2 regions of the Providencia rustigianii genome follow, and region 1 is predicted to be linked to the other one. Evidence: predicted binding sites of a transcription regulator. Region 1 holds the regulator's gene; the other holds the start of a gene.
The links. Region 1 encodes PurR, which represses purine synthesis genes. Its sites were predicted from a motif close to CANGCAAACGTTTGCNTG; they were not measured.
Positions count from the first base shown of each region.

Region 2: purT (formate-dependent phosphoribosylglycinamide formyltransferase) is a predicted target of PurR. The motif match lies at 5,395-5,412, and genes of this name have one in related genera.

Region 1 is NZ_LR134396.1:1,693,029-1,701,036, reverse strand. Features, by position in the region: gene EL244_RS07850 (Grx4 family monothiol glutaredoxin) at 1-333, opposite strand, end outside; gene sodB (superoxide dismutase [Fe]) at 912-1,490, shown strand; gene purR (HTH-type transcriptional repressor PurR) at 1,932-2,957, shown strand; gene punR (DNA-binding transcriptional activator PunR) at 2,969-3,874, opposite strand; gene punC (purine nucleoside transporter PunC) at 3,998-5,224, shown strand; gene EL244_RS07825 (helix-turn-helix transcriptional regulator) at 5,375-6,130, shown strand; gene EL244_RS07820 (putative quinol monooxygenase) at 6,155-6,430, shown strand; gene EL244_RS07815 (riboflavin synthase subunit alpha) at 6,516-7,181, opposite strand; gene EL244_RS07810 (MATE family efflux transporter) at 7,459-8,008, shown strand, end outside.
Region 2 is NZ_LR134396.1:2,929,301-2,937,308, reverse strand. Features, by position in the region: gene rimO (30S ribosomal protein S12 methylthiotransferase RimO) at 1-751, shown strand, start outside; gene EL244_RS13465 (helix-turn-helix domain-containing protein) at 951-1,583, shown strand; gene EL244_RS13460 (response regulator transcription factor) at 2,230-2,859, opposite strand; gene EL244_RS13455 (LacI family DNA-binding transcriptional regulator) at 3,323-4,318, shown strand; gene rarD (EamA family transporter RarD) at 4,398-5,324, shown strand; gene purT (formate-dependent phosphoribosylglycinamide formyltransferase) at 5,475-6,653, shown strand; gene EL244_RS13440 (GMC family oxidoreductase) at 6,722-8,008, opposite strand, start outside.

The DNA.
Region 1 (8,008 bases):
GTCATCCGCAGAACGATATTTATCCGCAGTTTCCTTAATTAGCGTTTGTAACTCGCCACGCTGGAACATCTCAACAATAATATCGCATCCACCAACTAATTCACCATCGACCCATAGTTGTGGGAATGTTGGCCAATTGGCGTATTTTGGTAACTCTGCACGGATATCTGGATTCTGTAAAATATCAACGTAAGCAAAACGCTCACCACAAGAAGATAGAGCTTGCACTGCTTGAGCAGAAAAGCCACAGCTTGGCAGCTTTGGCGAGCCTTTCATATATAATAAAATTGGATTTTCTTTAACTTGGCGCTCAATTTTTTCAATTGTTGTCATTTCTAATTCCTAAAGCATGGGTGCTGATTTTGTAGTCAATTAGCAGTATTACCCGCCTCTTTATATACCGAAATCATTAACTGGAATGACTTCTCGGCACTGTTAAAACATCGTAAACAGCTCAGTGATAGTTTCATACAATATGCCAGTTTTGTAAGGTGATTACTATAGCACTCCTACTTGCTTCACTCAAAAGGTGAAAAGCTGCGTACATTGGTTCTCTTTTGCAAATGTCTATTTTACTGCGCTGTTTTTACAGTGTAATTATGGTTGTTGTTTGTTAATATATTAGCAAATTAATAACACTGAATGCTTTTCCATACTCAATAAAAGCTAAAAGTGGAGAGGTTGCCGAGATAAAACTTGAATATACCCAACAAAAACTTAGTCATTAATAGCATCATGGGATAGGCTTTTTATTCTTAAAAGTTGTATCCTATGATAATAATTAAATGATATATCAAACAGCATAATACGACGTTAACGTTTTAGCTGTAATAATAGAAGTAAGAACAATTTCAGCTCATTTTACGAGCAAACACCCTAAATATTGAATAAAAGCAATCAAGGAGTACGCAATGTCTTTTGAATTACCAGCTCTACCGTATGCTAAAGATGCTTTAGAACCTCATATCTCTGCAGAGACCTTAGAATATCACTACGGTAAACACCATAATACTTATGTTGTTAACCTGAACAACCTAATCAAAGGGACTAAATTTGAAGGTTTGTCTTTAGAAGAAATCATTAAAACTTCTGAGGCTGGTGTATTCAATAACGCCGCTCAAGTTTGGAACCACACTTTTTATTGGCACTGCTTAGCCCCTAATGCAGGTGGCGAACCTACTGGCAAAGTTGCAGAAGCAATCAATAAAGCATTCGGTTCTTTTGCTCAGTTCAAAGAGCAATTCACAGATGCTGCTATTAAAAATTTTGGCGCAGGTTGGACTTGGTTAGTTAAAAAATCTGATGGTAGTCTAGCTATCGTTAATACATCTAACGCAGCAACACCAATTTCTGGTGATGATAAACCTATTTTGACTGTTGATATCTGGGAACATGCTTACTATATCGACTACCGTAACGCACGTCCAAAATACTTAGAAAACTTCTGGGCGCTGGTTAACTGGAAATTTGTTGAAGAAAATCTGGCTTAATTGTAGTTCAGATCTAAAATGATTAAGGGCGAGTATCATACTCGCCCTTAATTGTTTTTCACCTTCAATGGTGGTGAAAAAAGAAATCAAAAAATATGTACGGCAAAAAGAATAATTACAACTAAAGAGCCCATTGCCGCCATTAATCCATATTTAAAATCTGTATCCATGAGTTCCTCTCATTTAAAGTAAAGAAGTTGAAGTAATATTAACCATGCCAATACAACGGTTAATTTAGTATACATCCACAAAAATGCAAAACCAGTGCTTATGTCACATGTTATAACATCAATTATTTCTTTCGTTTTTGCGCTAGATCAGACAAAATCGATAACAAATCGCTAAATTATTGCTTGTAAAGGGTCAATGCATCAATATGCAGGTAATTATTTAACTAGAATTCTTTTAGAGACCAAGTCTGGTCAGGAGTTTTTTCTTCCCATGGCAACGATTAAAGATGTGGCGAAGCGTGCTGGCGTCTCCACCACAACCGTCTCCCATGTTATCAACAAGACGCGTTTTGTCGCTGATGATACAAAGACAGCCGTTTGGGCTGCCATCAAAGAGCTTAATTATTCACCAAGTGCGGTTGCCCGTAGTTTAAAAGTCAACCATACAAAGTCTATTGGCTTACTGGCAACATCAAGTGAAGCGCCCTATTTTGCTGAAGTTATTGAGTCGGTAGAAAATAGTTGCTATGAAAAAGGCTATACCCTAATTTTATGTAACTCCCATAGTAATTTAGGTAAACAAAAAGCCTATCTGCAAATGTTAGCGCAAAAGCGTGTTGATGGCTTATTGGTGATGTGTTCCGAATACCCTGACACTCTTATCAGTATGCTGGAAGACTATCGCAATATCCCCATGGTCGTAATGGATTGGGGTACATCTCGAGGCGACTTTACAGATAGTATTATTGATAACTCTTTCCATGGTGGTTATCTTGCTGGGCGTTACTTAATTGATCGAGGTCATCGTGACATTGGAGTGATCCCTGGCTCCCTTGAAAGAAACACCGGTATAGGGCGGCTTACTGGCTTTAAAAAGGCCATGGAAGAAGCCAAGGTTACCCTAAGAGATGAATGGATCGTTCAAGGGGATTTCGAACCAGAATCCGGCTATAAAGCCATGATGCAAATTTTAAGTAATAAGCATCGCCCTACTGCCGTCTTCTGTGGTGGGGATATTATGGCGATGGGAGCCATCTGCGCTGCTGATGAAATGGGCTTGCGCGTCCCTCAGGATATTTCCATTATTGGTTATGATAATGTGCGTAATGCTCGTTATTTTACCCCTGCATTGACTACCATCCATCAGCCTAAAGAGCGTTTAGGGCAGATGGCATTTACGATGTTGCTCGACCGTATTGTTAATAAACGCGAAGATGCACAGACGATTGAAGTTCATCCTCGCTTAGTTGAGCGTCGCTCTGTCGCGGATGGTCCATTTATTGATTATCGTCGATAAGGATGTCTTATTCAGGACGATAACCATTCAGCGTTGAGGGTTTCACTATCGCCAAGATAATCCAGTAACCAACTCAACGCTGGAGAAGGATTATTCTCTACCCAAGTTAAACAACAAGGGCTCGATGGAAATGGTTGTGATAGCTTTAACTCCACCAACTTCCCTTGTTCACATAATGGTGCTGCACGGTGTTCCGGTACCATTCCAACGCAAAGACCATTCATCAAACAAGTTAATCCACTCTCCCAGTATGGCACCACTAAGCGCCGCTGGTTATCCAGTGCCCATGTATCTCTTTTAGGTAAACTACGTGATGTATCCTCTAAACATAAGCTAGGATATTGACGCATTTGGTCATCAGAAAGCTTGTTTTCAATTTGAGCTAAGGGATGATCAGGACTAGCAACACAGCGCCAAGACATAAATCCCATATCACGAAAACTGTAACGCTCACCAATTGGAGACGCGCGTGTAGCACCGATAGCCACATCCACACGCCCATCAGCTAAGGCATCCCATACCCCATTAAAAACCTCAGGGTGAATAAATAATTCGATGTCAGGAAAATGTCGATAAAAATCCAAGATCAATTGCTCTGTTCGCTGTGGTTTAACAATACAATCCACAGCAATACTGAATTGCCCACGCCAGCCATTTGCCACTTGCTGACACATATGGCGGGTATCAGTCATTTTTTTGATAACTGATCGTCCTTCCTTGATAAAGATAACACCCGCTTCAGTGAGCACAACATCACGATGGCGTCGTTCAAATAGAGGTACAGCAAGCCACTCCTCAATTTGCTTTACAGTATAACTGATTGCAGAAGGCACACGATGCAGCTCTTCGGCGGCACCGCTAAAACTTCCCGTTCGAGCAACAGCATCAATTACTTCAAGTGCATGCGCTGACCACATACGCGTTCCTTTCAAAATATTTGATAACAGAGTCCAAATATTACCGTTTCACAATGTAAAAAAACAGCCTATACAATAAGATAATCGTTAACATTATTTCAAATATTAATTAAGTAAAATACTATGACCAATACTGCGACAAAAAACTCTTCCGGTTTTCTGATTTACCTTGCAGGGTTAAGCATGCTAGGTTTTTTGGCCATCGATATGTATCTGCCTGCCTTTGGTGCTATGCAAACATCCCTGAATACAACTGAAGGTGCTATCAGCGCTTCACTCAGTATTTTTTTAGCTGGTTTTGCTTTTGCTCAACTAGTGTGGGGGCCCCTTTCAGATAAATTAGGTCGTAAGCCAATTCTGATCGCTGGATTATCACTATTTATTATTAGTTGCCTCGGAATGTTGTGGGTTACAGATGCAACTCAATTGTTAATACTGCGCTTTTTACAGGCTGTCGGTGTATGTTCGGCTGCAGTACTCTGGCAAGCATTAGTTATTGATCGCTATGATGAAGCAGATACTCAAAAAGTCTTTGCTTCAATTATGCCTCTTGTTGCTCTGTCTCCGGCTTTAGCGCCACTATTGGGTGCTTGGGTATTAGAGCATAAGGATTGGGAGTTTATTTTTGTTGTTCTTATGATGGTTGGCGTTCTGTTGCTTCTTCCGACTTTATTTTTAAAGAAAATCACGCCAAAAACAGTTTTAGAAGAAAAATCTTCATCAGATAAAATTTCTTTTTCAAAATTAATGAGTTCCCGTATCTTTAGTGGAAACGTGCTGATTTATGCTTCTTGTAGCGCAGGTTTTTTTGCATGGTTAACTGGCTCACCATTTATCTTACGTGATATGGGCTTTAACCCTGCTGATATCGGCTTAAGCTACATCCCGCAAACTCTGGCATTTATTGTCGGTGGATACGGTTGCCGCTTTGTTTTGATAAAAGTGCGAGCTGAGCTGTTATTCCCGTTATTATTAATTGGTTATGCTATTAGTATGTCCGTACTGTTTATCATGGCACTGTATAGCCAACCAACATTAACCTTAATTCTAATTCCATTCTGCTTTATGGCAGCGATGAATGGAGCATCCTATCCCATTGCAGTTTCGAAAGCACTGAATGCATTCCCAACAGCCAGTGGCAAAGCTGCCGCCTTACAGAATGCATTGCAACTCGGTTTGTGCTTCTTAGCTAGCTTGCTTGTCTCTGCTCTTGCTTTCAACCCATTACTCGCAACAACTGGCGTTATGGCGTTTACTATTATTCCGATGATTCTTGGTTATTGGATGCAACGTTGTGCCGTAAAGTCGAATAATGAGGTAAAGCGTGCTGAGTACCAGCATAATTCCTAATTATTTCAACTAGCCACGACTTAGCCACATCACACTTCAATAAGCGATGTGGCTTTTTTATCTTCAATTAGTTACGAATAATTTATAGGGTTAATTTTATATTCAAAACAGGCTATCATAAAATCATTCAATGATGAATTTTTGAGAACCATGCTAAAACAGTATTATCCACCGGATGAATTAAAAGAGTTTGTAAGCTCAATTTTAATCATCAAGAAGTTCACATCTCCTATTAAAATATTTCCAGGCACTGGTGCGGAAATATGGATTTCTTCGACCAATATCAGCATGTCCACTGATGCCCATACATCTATAAATCCATATCAACTCATCATTCCAAGAATTAATATTTTTACTGCAATTCCTAACAATGCCACGGTTATGGTCTTACGTATTCGCCATGATGCATTGCGCTTTTTACTTCCTCTGCGAACCTTAAACTTTACAGATACTCCTATGCCACTGAGCCATATTTGGAACGATAATTGGTTTAAATCATTGGCTAACTCTTCCTTTAAAGAATTACACGATTATTTCTACGCAAATAAAGCTACAAAGAAAACTCACTTTATTGATCAGGTTCTCAATACGCTATACCGTAATCCAGAGAAAAAAATAACGGAAATAGCAAATGACACTGGCTATAGTGCTCGTTTGATACAAAAAGAGTTTCTAAAAGAATTTGGTATCACGCCAAAACGTTACCAGATCAATTGCCGTCTTGAGCATGTATTAAAAACCATGGTAAAAGAACAAGATACTTATCGCTGGTTTGAAACAGGCTATTATGATCAATCCCACTTTTATCGCGATTTTAAACGATACTTTACTATGACGCCGACGGCGTTTTTGAAATCAAACTATTCGCTTTTTTACAATACAAAAACAAAGTCTCCATTAAGATAGTTCTTAATACAAAAGGAGAACGGTATGAGTATTGTTGTATATGCCCAAATTACTACAGAAAAAACAGATGGGTATCTGACTAAAAAGATCGTTCGGGATATAGCGAAGCATAGCCGTCGGGAAAAAGGATGTTTGCAATATGACCTTATGGCAAAAGAAAATGGCTATATTGTTTTTGAAGAGTGGGAAAGCCGGCAAGACTTAGAAATGTACCAAAACAGCGTTCACTTTAAACGACTCGTCGATGCAATTGAACGCGACAACGCAATATTTTCTGTTAATTTCAGTGAGAAATTATAGCTCACAACTTTCAATGATTGATGATTTTATAGGCTATGGCTTAAACTTAAGCTATAGCCTCACCAATGACTGAAATCCTAAATTGCTATTCCTGTTGAGCCGATAGTTCCTGTGTTTGTTCTTGCTGCAACAATTTATCTTGTTCTTTTTGATGTAATACACGCTCTACCGTATCAACGATCGCCTGAGTTTGTGGGTCAATCTCAATATTGACTTTATCACCCAAACGCTTTTTACCTAATGTTGTTCTTGCCAATGTCTCAGGGATCAAATGAACACAAAAACGGTTATTAATCACGTCACCTACCGTTAAACTAATCCCATCGATTGCCACAAAGCCTTTGTGCAAAATATATTTCATGAGGGACTTATCATAGATAGATAGCCAAATTTGATGGTTATCTTCAGAGGTGAAAATCTTACTGATTTCTGCGGTGGTGACAATATGCCCAGAAACAACATGCCCACCTATTTCATCACCATATTTAGCAGCGCGTTCAATATTAACAACATCCCCTTCCTTTAACTCCCCTAAATTGGTTAGGCGTAACGTTTCTTTGATTAAATCAAAGCTAACTTTTTCACCCTCAATTTTAGTGACAGTTAAACAACAACCGTTATGAGCCACCGAAGCGCCTGTTTCTAAACCGACTAATAATTCAGGCGTGAATTTCATAACATGAGTGCGAAAGTTTGCTCTTTCTGTGACTTCAATAATTGGGGCGGTACCCTGAACAATGCCTGTAAACATAATAACTCTCAGTGCAGTGGATTTATGGACTCAGTTTACCTAAGAATTTTCAGAGATCTATCTTATTTGAGTGGTACTATTTATGCTGTATATACAAAACAATTAAACAATCTGTACACGAATGTACTGTTTTATTCTTCTTGGCAAGAACTTTATTGGATTGATTACCTAAAAGAGATAGAATAAGAGGTTAGCATTAACTATCTGATTTTTAGTCAAACATAAGTTTTATTCCTCCTTTTTGTTTCATCATTCATTTTATTGTAAAGGTGTATGCGTGCAGAAATACATTACAGAAGCGCGTAGCTTATTAGCTCTCGGAATTCCTATCTTTTTTGCCCAATTTTCACAAACCGCAATGGGTTTTGTGGACACAATTATGGCAGGAAGTGTTAGTGAAATAGAGATGTCTGCTGTAGCGGTTGGTTTTTCTATTTGGTTGCCTGCAATATTGCTTGGGCAAGGGATCTTAATGGCCTTAACTCCAATCATTGCTCAAATGAATGGTTCTGGTCGCAGAAATTTAATTGGAGACCAAGTTCAACAAGGTCTTTGGCTCGCATTTATTTTAAGCATCGGAATCATGCTATTACTTTATAATAGCAAGCTGATCATCGGTAATATGCAGCATATTGATGCAGAATTAGCAGAAAAATCGGTACGCTTTCTTCACGCGATTATGTGGGGCGCTCCCGGTTATCTTTTCTATCAGGTTTATCGTAGCCAATGTGAAGGATTGTCTAAAACTAAACCGGGAATGGTCATTGGTTTCTTGGGGTTGATGGTCAATATTCCTGTTAACTATATTTTTATCTATGGCCATTTTG
Region 2 (8,008 bases), 1.2 Mb from region 1:
TTCTGCTTATGGTGTGGATGTTAAGCATCGTACGGGCTTTTGGGAGGGGAAACCGGTCAAAACGAGTATGGTGGGGTTATGTGAACAACTCGCCTCTATGGGTGTATGGGTTCGCTTGCATTATGTGTACCCTTATCCGCATGTGGATGAGGTGGTCCCGTTGATGGCTGAAGGGAAAGTCCTTCCTTATTTAGATATTCCACTTCAACATGCCAGCCCGAAAATTCTGAAGCTAATGAAGCGTCCTGGTGCAGTAGAAAGAACATTAGAGCGAATTAAACGCTGGCGTGAGATTTGCCCTGAGCTGACTTTACGTTCTACATTTATTGTCGGTTTCCCGGGGGAAACGGAAGAAGATTTCCAAATGTTGCTCGATTTTTTACAGGAAGCTAGACTTGATCGGGTGGGCTGTTTCAAATATAGCCCGGTCGAAGGCGCAAAAGCGAATGAATTAGCTGATCAAGTCTCTGAAGAAATTAAAGAAGAGCGTTACCATCGCTTCATGCAGCTGCAGCAAGAAATCTCAACGCAAAGATTACAAGAAAAAGTAGGGCGCAAATTATGGGTCATCATTGATGAAGTTGATGATGAGGGGGCGGTAGGGCGCAGTATGGCTGATGCTCCTGAAATCGATGGTATGGTGTACCTTAACGGGGAATTTGACGTTAAAGCCGGGGATATTGTCAACGTGCTTATCGAGCATGCTGATGAATATGACTTATGGGGAAGCCTTGTTCCTGAGTCATTTTAAGATGATTTTTAGCCTGCTAACGTTATTTTTTAGCAGGCTAAAAAATGGGAATATCATATTTTGATTTCTTTATATTTCGGTAATTTGATCTACATCATCCCGCGAATATCTATCAAATCATAACTTGATCTAGAATATGAAAATTAAATATCAAATAGACATAATCAGGGGTAATACTTATCGATGAATAAGGCTGGTTATGACGATTGACTTCACTATCCCTAAGCTCGCACAGCTTACCGAAAAATCCTCATGCACTATTAGTCTCGATCTATTAACTCAACTTGCAAGCACCACTATCATTGATGGTTTAAAGCCGATCAGTGATCTTAATGCTGGGGCGTTATTACTAAATAGTTATGGGTGTGTTTTATGGTCCAATAATCAGCAAGGAATGCTCGAAAAGGCCTCAGAGCTATTCTTAGCAAAAATGGGGCAAGGTGCGCAATCTTCGCAACCAATAGAGCTACAGGGGGAGTTTTACTATTCGGCGCTTATTTATGATGAAAGTCGCTTGTTAGCCGTTGTGATGATTACAGCAAGTCAGATCAAGAGCAATTTATTATTGGCACTTACCTGTTCTTTGGGACGGGAAATTAGTGAGAAGCTCAAGAGTTACTTTTATTGGCAGAAATTATCAGATAAATCTGAAGAACATACTTTGTTCAATAACTTGAATATTCATGATGTAGAGAAGGCCCTGATCATTGAAGCTGCATTAGCGTTTGGCGGAAAAATACAGGAAATGCACCAAGCCCTCAATATGGGGCGAACGACATTATGGCGAAAGTTGAAGCAGTATCAAATCGATATTCGAGATTACAAACTATAGATCCCTTAGATAAAAAAATCGCTTCTACTATTTTTTGGTAAAAAGTAAAAAAGTTCGAAGCGAGCAATTCACACTACCTTTGCGGTAAGGACTAAGCTTATCTCCTCAGATAAATGAGGAAGGCTTTGTCACGCCTATTGGCGAATTATACGAAAGAGAAAAAATGAAAAGAGATAGGATTATCGTCTATTTATAGAGATAAGTATGTTGATCTTGGTCTTCATTTTTTAGAATTTCTTATTAATTTTTATTATAGATTTTTATTTTAGAAATGCCCTTTACTCTCAGCAGTAGTAGCACGAATTATGAATGTATATAGTTTTATATTTTTAATTAAAGTAAATTTATTAATTTATTCATTTTTAATAAGTGATTTATTTAGTTATTTTCGTATATAAAATATTTTCATCCTATGAAATCATAGTGCAGATTATTTATCTTGCCACCTTCGATTTGAAATGAAGATGCGAGGTCTATAACCTAAATTATGAGGATTGGCTCAGGTTGAATATTTAAGCTAATATTGAATATGAGATTGGAGTCTATATTTTGTACTGATGTATTTATTGGGCTATTTTATTTAAGATGACAATCGGATGGTTTAAAATTAAACCATCCGATAAGTGGAGATAGGGGGTAATAAGTATTAAGCGTTAGCTGAATAGGTATTGATATATTCATACTCTTGGATTAATTGCGGTAATGATTTTATTCCTAGTTTGGTATAAATATTTGAGCGATGTACTTCTACCGTTCTCGGTGATAAAGATAATTTCTCCGCGGTTTCTCTGCTGGTATTACCGTCTAAAATCATGTCCATGATTTCACGCTCTCTAGCTGATAAACGGTCGAATTTATCTGAAAGGAATACATATTTTTTATGATTTTCATGTGCTTCAGAGAAGCAGATATGAGCACTTTGTATTGCACTCAATAATTCATGGTCATTAAATGGGAACACGTGAAAATCGAATGCACCTGCTTTAAAACAGTCTCTGCATAGTACCGTAGAGGACTCTTCTGAGATAGCAATAATGGGTATAACTCCTAGAAGATGAGTAATATTTTTTAATTTATGAATACGAGCAATATCATTATTTAAAAATAACAAAACACAGTCCGTTGCATTTTCTTCTAACGGATAGGTATAAGTACTAATAAATACCTCTTCGTTATTATAAAATTTAAATATAAAATCAAAAGATTCCATCTTTAATTTCAGTTTATTCTTAAAGACATTATCATTTTCTATAATTACGTGAATGGTGCTGTTCATCACCAAACTCCTGTTAACTGATTTGACATGCAAATTAACGTAATGAAATAAGATTGGAAAATAATTACCAAGCAAAATGGCAATCATATTTCCAATTGTTCTTTCTTCTTTATAATTTATTGCTGAACATAAAGTATATTAAAATTTGCCTAGACATGATTTTAATATAAAAAAGAAACAAAGGTTAAAGTTTGTGTCAAAACGTAACATTTGATTAATGTTTTGTAACAAGATAGAGATTTAAACTTGTTGCACTATTATTATGTGTATCGATAACATAAAAATAAATGTTATTTTGATAAGTAATAATATCGTAAAAGAGTAATCATAAAAAGCCCATATTGGTAATTTTATGATATTTCCTAATTAAAAATTTAGATTGGTTTACAGCTTATGAGACGTGAAATTTATTAATATCATGGTAAAATTCCATTTTATACTTAATAGTGAGTGAATATACTTAATGGCTTCTTTAAAAGATGTAGCACAACTTGCTAATGTTTCATTGATGACAGTCTCAAGAGCGATTAACAATCCCGAGCTGCTAAAACCTGAAACATTGAAACAGGTTCAGCAGGCAATTGAAGCTCTTAATTATATTCCCGATTTTTCTGCACGAAAAATTCGCGGAAAAAATTCTCGTGTTTCTACCTTAGGGGTTTTAGCGCTGGATACAGCCACCACACCATTTTCAGTTGAAATGATCCTGTCAATTGAAGATACCGCCAGAAAATATGGGTGGAGTAGTTTTGTGGTGAACATGACGTCTAATCTTGATCATGACCGAGCTGTTCGTCAATTATTATCACAGCGTCCTGATGGAATAATTTATACCACCATGGGATTAAGGGAAGTGGATATTCCGAGCGCACTATTTAGCCATTCTGTGGTACTTGCTAACTGCGTAGCGAAAGACGGGAAATTTCCGACATATATTCCTGACGATTTTAATGGGCAATATCACGCAGTTTCTAGATTGATAGAGAAAGGATACCGACGCCCTTTATGCTTGTATTTACCTGAACAAACGATTGCGGGAAAAGTACGTCGAGAAGCGGTGGAAGAGGCATGGAAACAAGCGGGATTACCACTAGAATCATTAACGCAATATCACCTTGAATGGGGTGATGAACATTATCGGGATGTAGTTGCGCTGATTAATCAACATTTTTCCCCTGAAAGTGCTGATTTTGATGTGGTAATTTGCGGTAATGACCGAATTGCTTTTCTTGCTTATCAAGTCTTATTAGGGAGGGGGTTACGGATCCCCGAGGATATCGCCGTGTTGGGGTATGACAATATGATTGGGGTGAGAGATTTATTCTATCCGCCATTAACGACGGTCGATTTGCCCCATTATCAATTGGGGGAGCAGGCCGCCTTACATATTATTGAAGAAAAACAAGATGTAGAATGCCATTATATTCCATGTAATCTACTGGAGCGTGATTCTGTATAGTTTGCACGATAGCCTAGGATATTTCATTTATTGGGGTATGATAGATACGAGTTTAATCATACTTTTGTACGGATAAATTATGTTGCTGCGTTCAGGGGTGGCTTTAGCTATCTTTTCTTACATATTATGGGGGATCACCCCACTATTTTATCGTTTGTTACCTGATGCACAAGCAATGGAGCTGTTGGCTCAGCGGCTTATTTGGTCTATTCCCTTCTTATTTATCATTCGATTAGCGATCAAAAATAAATCCCTATGGAAGCAGGTTTGGGCTGACAAACGTTCAATTCTATTATGTTTATTTAGCTCCTCGATTATGGCGATCTCTTGGACCGCATTTACCTATGCATTGACTCATGGTCAAGTGCTGGCTGCTAGCCTTGGTTATTTTATTAATCCACTTTTTTCTATTTTACTCGGCGTGATTTTTTTACGGGAGCGCTTAGTATTTTCAGAAAAAATGGCAGTGCTGTTTATTTTTGCCGGGGTGATGTATCAAATTTTTCAATACGGCGAATTACCTGCGCTAGCGTTAGTGATGGGCAGTGCATTTGCGGTTTATGGATTGATCCGTAAATTTATCCGTTTTGATGTTATTACGTCATTATTTATCGAAGCGCTGTGGTTATTGCCATTGGCGATCGGAATTACGTGGTGGCTATCGGCGAATAATATGAGCGCAGTTATGAACGGTGATTGGCAAACTAAAATTCTGTATATGTTGGCTGCGCCAGTCACTATTATTCCACTCTTATTTTTTACAGCTGCTATTAAGCGAACAACGTTAACTGTCATTGGATTAGCCCAATATATCGAGCCGACCATCCAATTTTTGCTGGCAGTATTCCTATTTAATGAATTGTTCGATTGGGTGAAAGGTGTCAGTTTTTCACTGATTTGGATAGGTTTATTATTCTGCATCTTAGCGTTAATTCATAAGCGTTATGCCAAAGGGCATGAGCGGCAACCTTATGTGACTGGACGAGATAACCCTCCTAAAATTTAGTCAATAATTTAAATGTATTAGCCCTAATTTATAAAGTCTAGGGGACATATTTTATGTTTCTATTATGGTCAAGGCAAACGATTGCGTATATAATCTCAGCCAGATTTTCACGACACCAAAATTCACCTCTTGGGATATAAGGTCACTATCATGAGCCAATTAGGTACGGCACTTTGTGCTTCAGCGACAAAAGTAATGCTTCTCGGATCTGGCGAGCTAGGAAAAGAAGTGGCCATTGAGTGCCAGCGTTTAGGAATTGAAGTGATTGCTGTTGACCGCTATGACAATGCGCCAGCCATGCATGTTGCTCATCGAAGTTACACCATTAATATGCTGGATGGTGAGGCTATCCGCCAATTAGTTGAACAAGAAAAACCGGATTTTATTGTTCCTGAAATTGAAGCCATTGCAACGAAAACATTAGTGGAATTAGAGCTGCAAGGGCAAAAAGTGGTACCTTCGGCAAATGCGGTATACCTAACAATGAATCGTGAGGGTATTCGTCGATTAGCGGCAGAGGGGCTACAGTTACCGACGTCAGAATATCGCTTTGTTGAAACACAGGACGATTTTATTGCTGCGGCAACTGAAATTGGTTTCCCATGTATTGTGAAACCAGTGATGAGCTCATCCGGCAAAGGGCAAAGTGTGATCCGTTCGGATGAACAGCTGCAAGCCGCATGGAATTATTCGCAAGAAGGCGGGCGAGCAGGGCAAGGACGTGTGATTGTCGAGAAAATGGTGAACTTTGATTTTGAGATCACTTTGCTAACGGTGAGTGCAGTTGATGGTATTCATTTCTGCGCTCCTGTCGGACATCGTCAAGAAAAAGGCGATTATCGTGAATCTTGGCAGCCTCAAGTGATGAGCGAAAGCGCACTGAAAAAGGCACAAGACGTTGCGGCTAAAATAGTGACCGCACTTGGGGGATATGGATTATTTGGGGTGGAATTATTTGTGTGTGGTGACGACATCATTTTTAATGAAGTTTCTCCTCGCCCCCATGACACCGGAATGGTTACTTTAATTTCTCAAAATTTATCTGAATTTGCGCTACATGTTCGAGCTTTCTTAGGATTACCGATTGGGTCGATTCGCCAGTATGGTGCGAGTGCATCAGCGGTAATTTTGCCAGAATTACATAGCCACAATGTGGTTTTTTCTGAACTCAATGAGGCGTTAAGTTCAGATATCCAACTGCGCTTATTCGGTAAACCGGAAATTGCGGGTACCCGTCGTTTAGGTGTGGCTTTGGCGATTGGGGATAATATTGAACATGCGTTAGCGATGGCAAAAACAGCCGCTGCTCGCGTACAAGTTAAAGGCTAAATGCATCCTCAGTAAATTCCCCGCAGGAGTTGGCTATTTTGCAGGGAATTTATTTAGAGTAAAAATAGTTATGTTCTATCTTCAATAATCATTGCGGCAGCGCGTTCCGCAATCATGATTGTTGGCGCATTAGTATTGCCGCTTGGGATTTCAGGCATGACTGAACAATCCACCACACGTAAATTATCAATACCATGAACTCGTAAGCGTAAATCGGTGACTGAATTTTTGGGGTCAGTTCCCATACGGCAGGTTCCTACGGGGTGATAAACTGTTTTACAGAAATTACGCACAAACTCTTCTAACTCAGTATCATCATATCGAACTGGCTCTGGGGGCATTAAAACGTCTTGGCTGACAGCTTGTAAAGATGGGGAATTTAACACATCCAACCCAAATTTTACGGCACGTTTGCAGCCTTCCATATCTTCGGGTGAAGCTAAGTAATTAGCATGGATTTTTAACGGTGCAAGGGGATCTTTGCTACGTAGTAATATTTCCCCTCGAGATTTTGGTTGAAGATAGCCGACCTTTAGTGAAAAACCATGGGCGGCAGGAAGTGGTTCCCCGGGAACATCATCCCAGCTATCTAATATGGGTAGAAAATGAATCTGGACATCAGGGCGGCCTTGACCGCAACTATCTTTAAATGCCGCACCTTCCAGAACGTTAGAGGCCAATAATCCGCTACGGAATACCATCCATTCCACTCCGTGCTTTATGGCTGCCAATCCTTGATCTGCACCAAATAAACTCACTGGTTGTTTGGTTGTCACGTTAATTGACATATGCAAGTGGTCGTGGAAATTTTTACCGACAGGCAAGTTAGCGAGCGTATTAATACCGAGAGTTGAAAGGTGCTCCTCAGGACCAATACCTGAGAGCATGAGTAATTTTGCGGAGCCCATTGCACCAGAACAGATAAGGACTTCATCTGTAGCAAATGCTTCAACTTCGTGACCATTTTTCCCTTGATAAGCGATACCCACCGCGCGCCCATCTTGGATAATAATGCGATTAACTTGGGTATTCAGTTTTAATGTGAGTTTGTCGCTATTTTGCACGGATTTTAGATAAGTTTTTGAGGTGCTGGCTCTTTCGCCATTAAGTGTCGTAGTCTGGTAAAAACTGGTACCTTGCTGGCTTTCACCATTGAGGTCGTTGATATAAGGAAGCCCATGTTCTTGGGCCGCACGAATAAATGCCATGGATAATGGGTGTCGGTAACGGTTCTCGCTAACGGGAAGGGGTCCTTCAGTTCCATGGTATTCACCTGTTAGGCTTTCATTTCGTTCGGCTTTTTTAAACCATGGCAGCACATCTTTATAGCTCCAGCCTTCACAACCATAATTTTG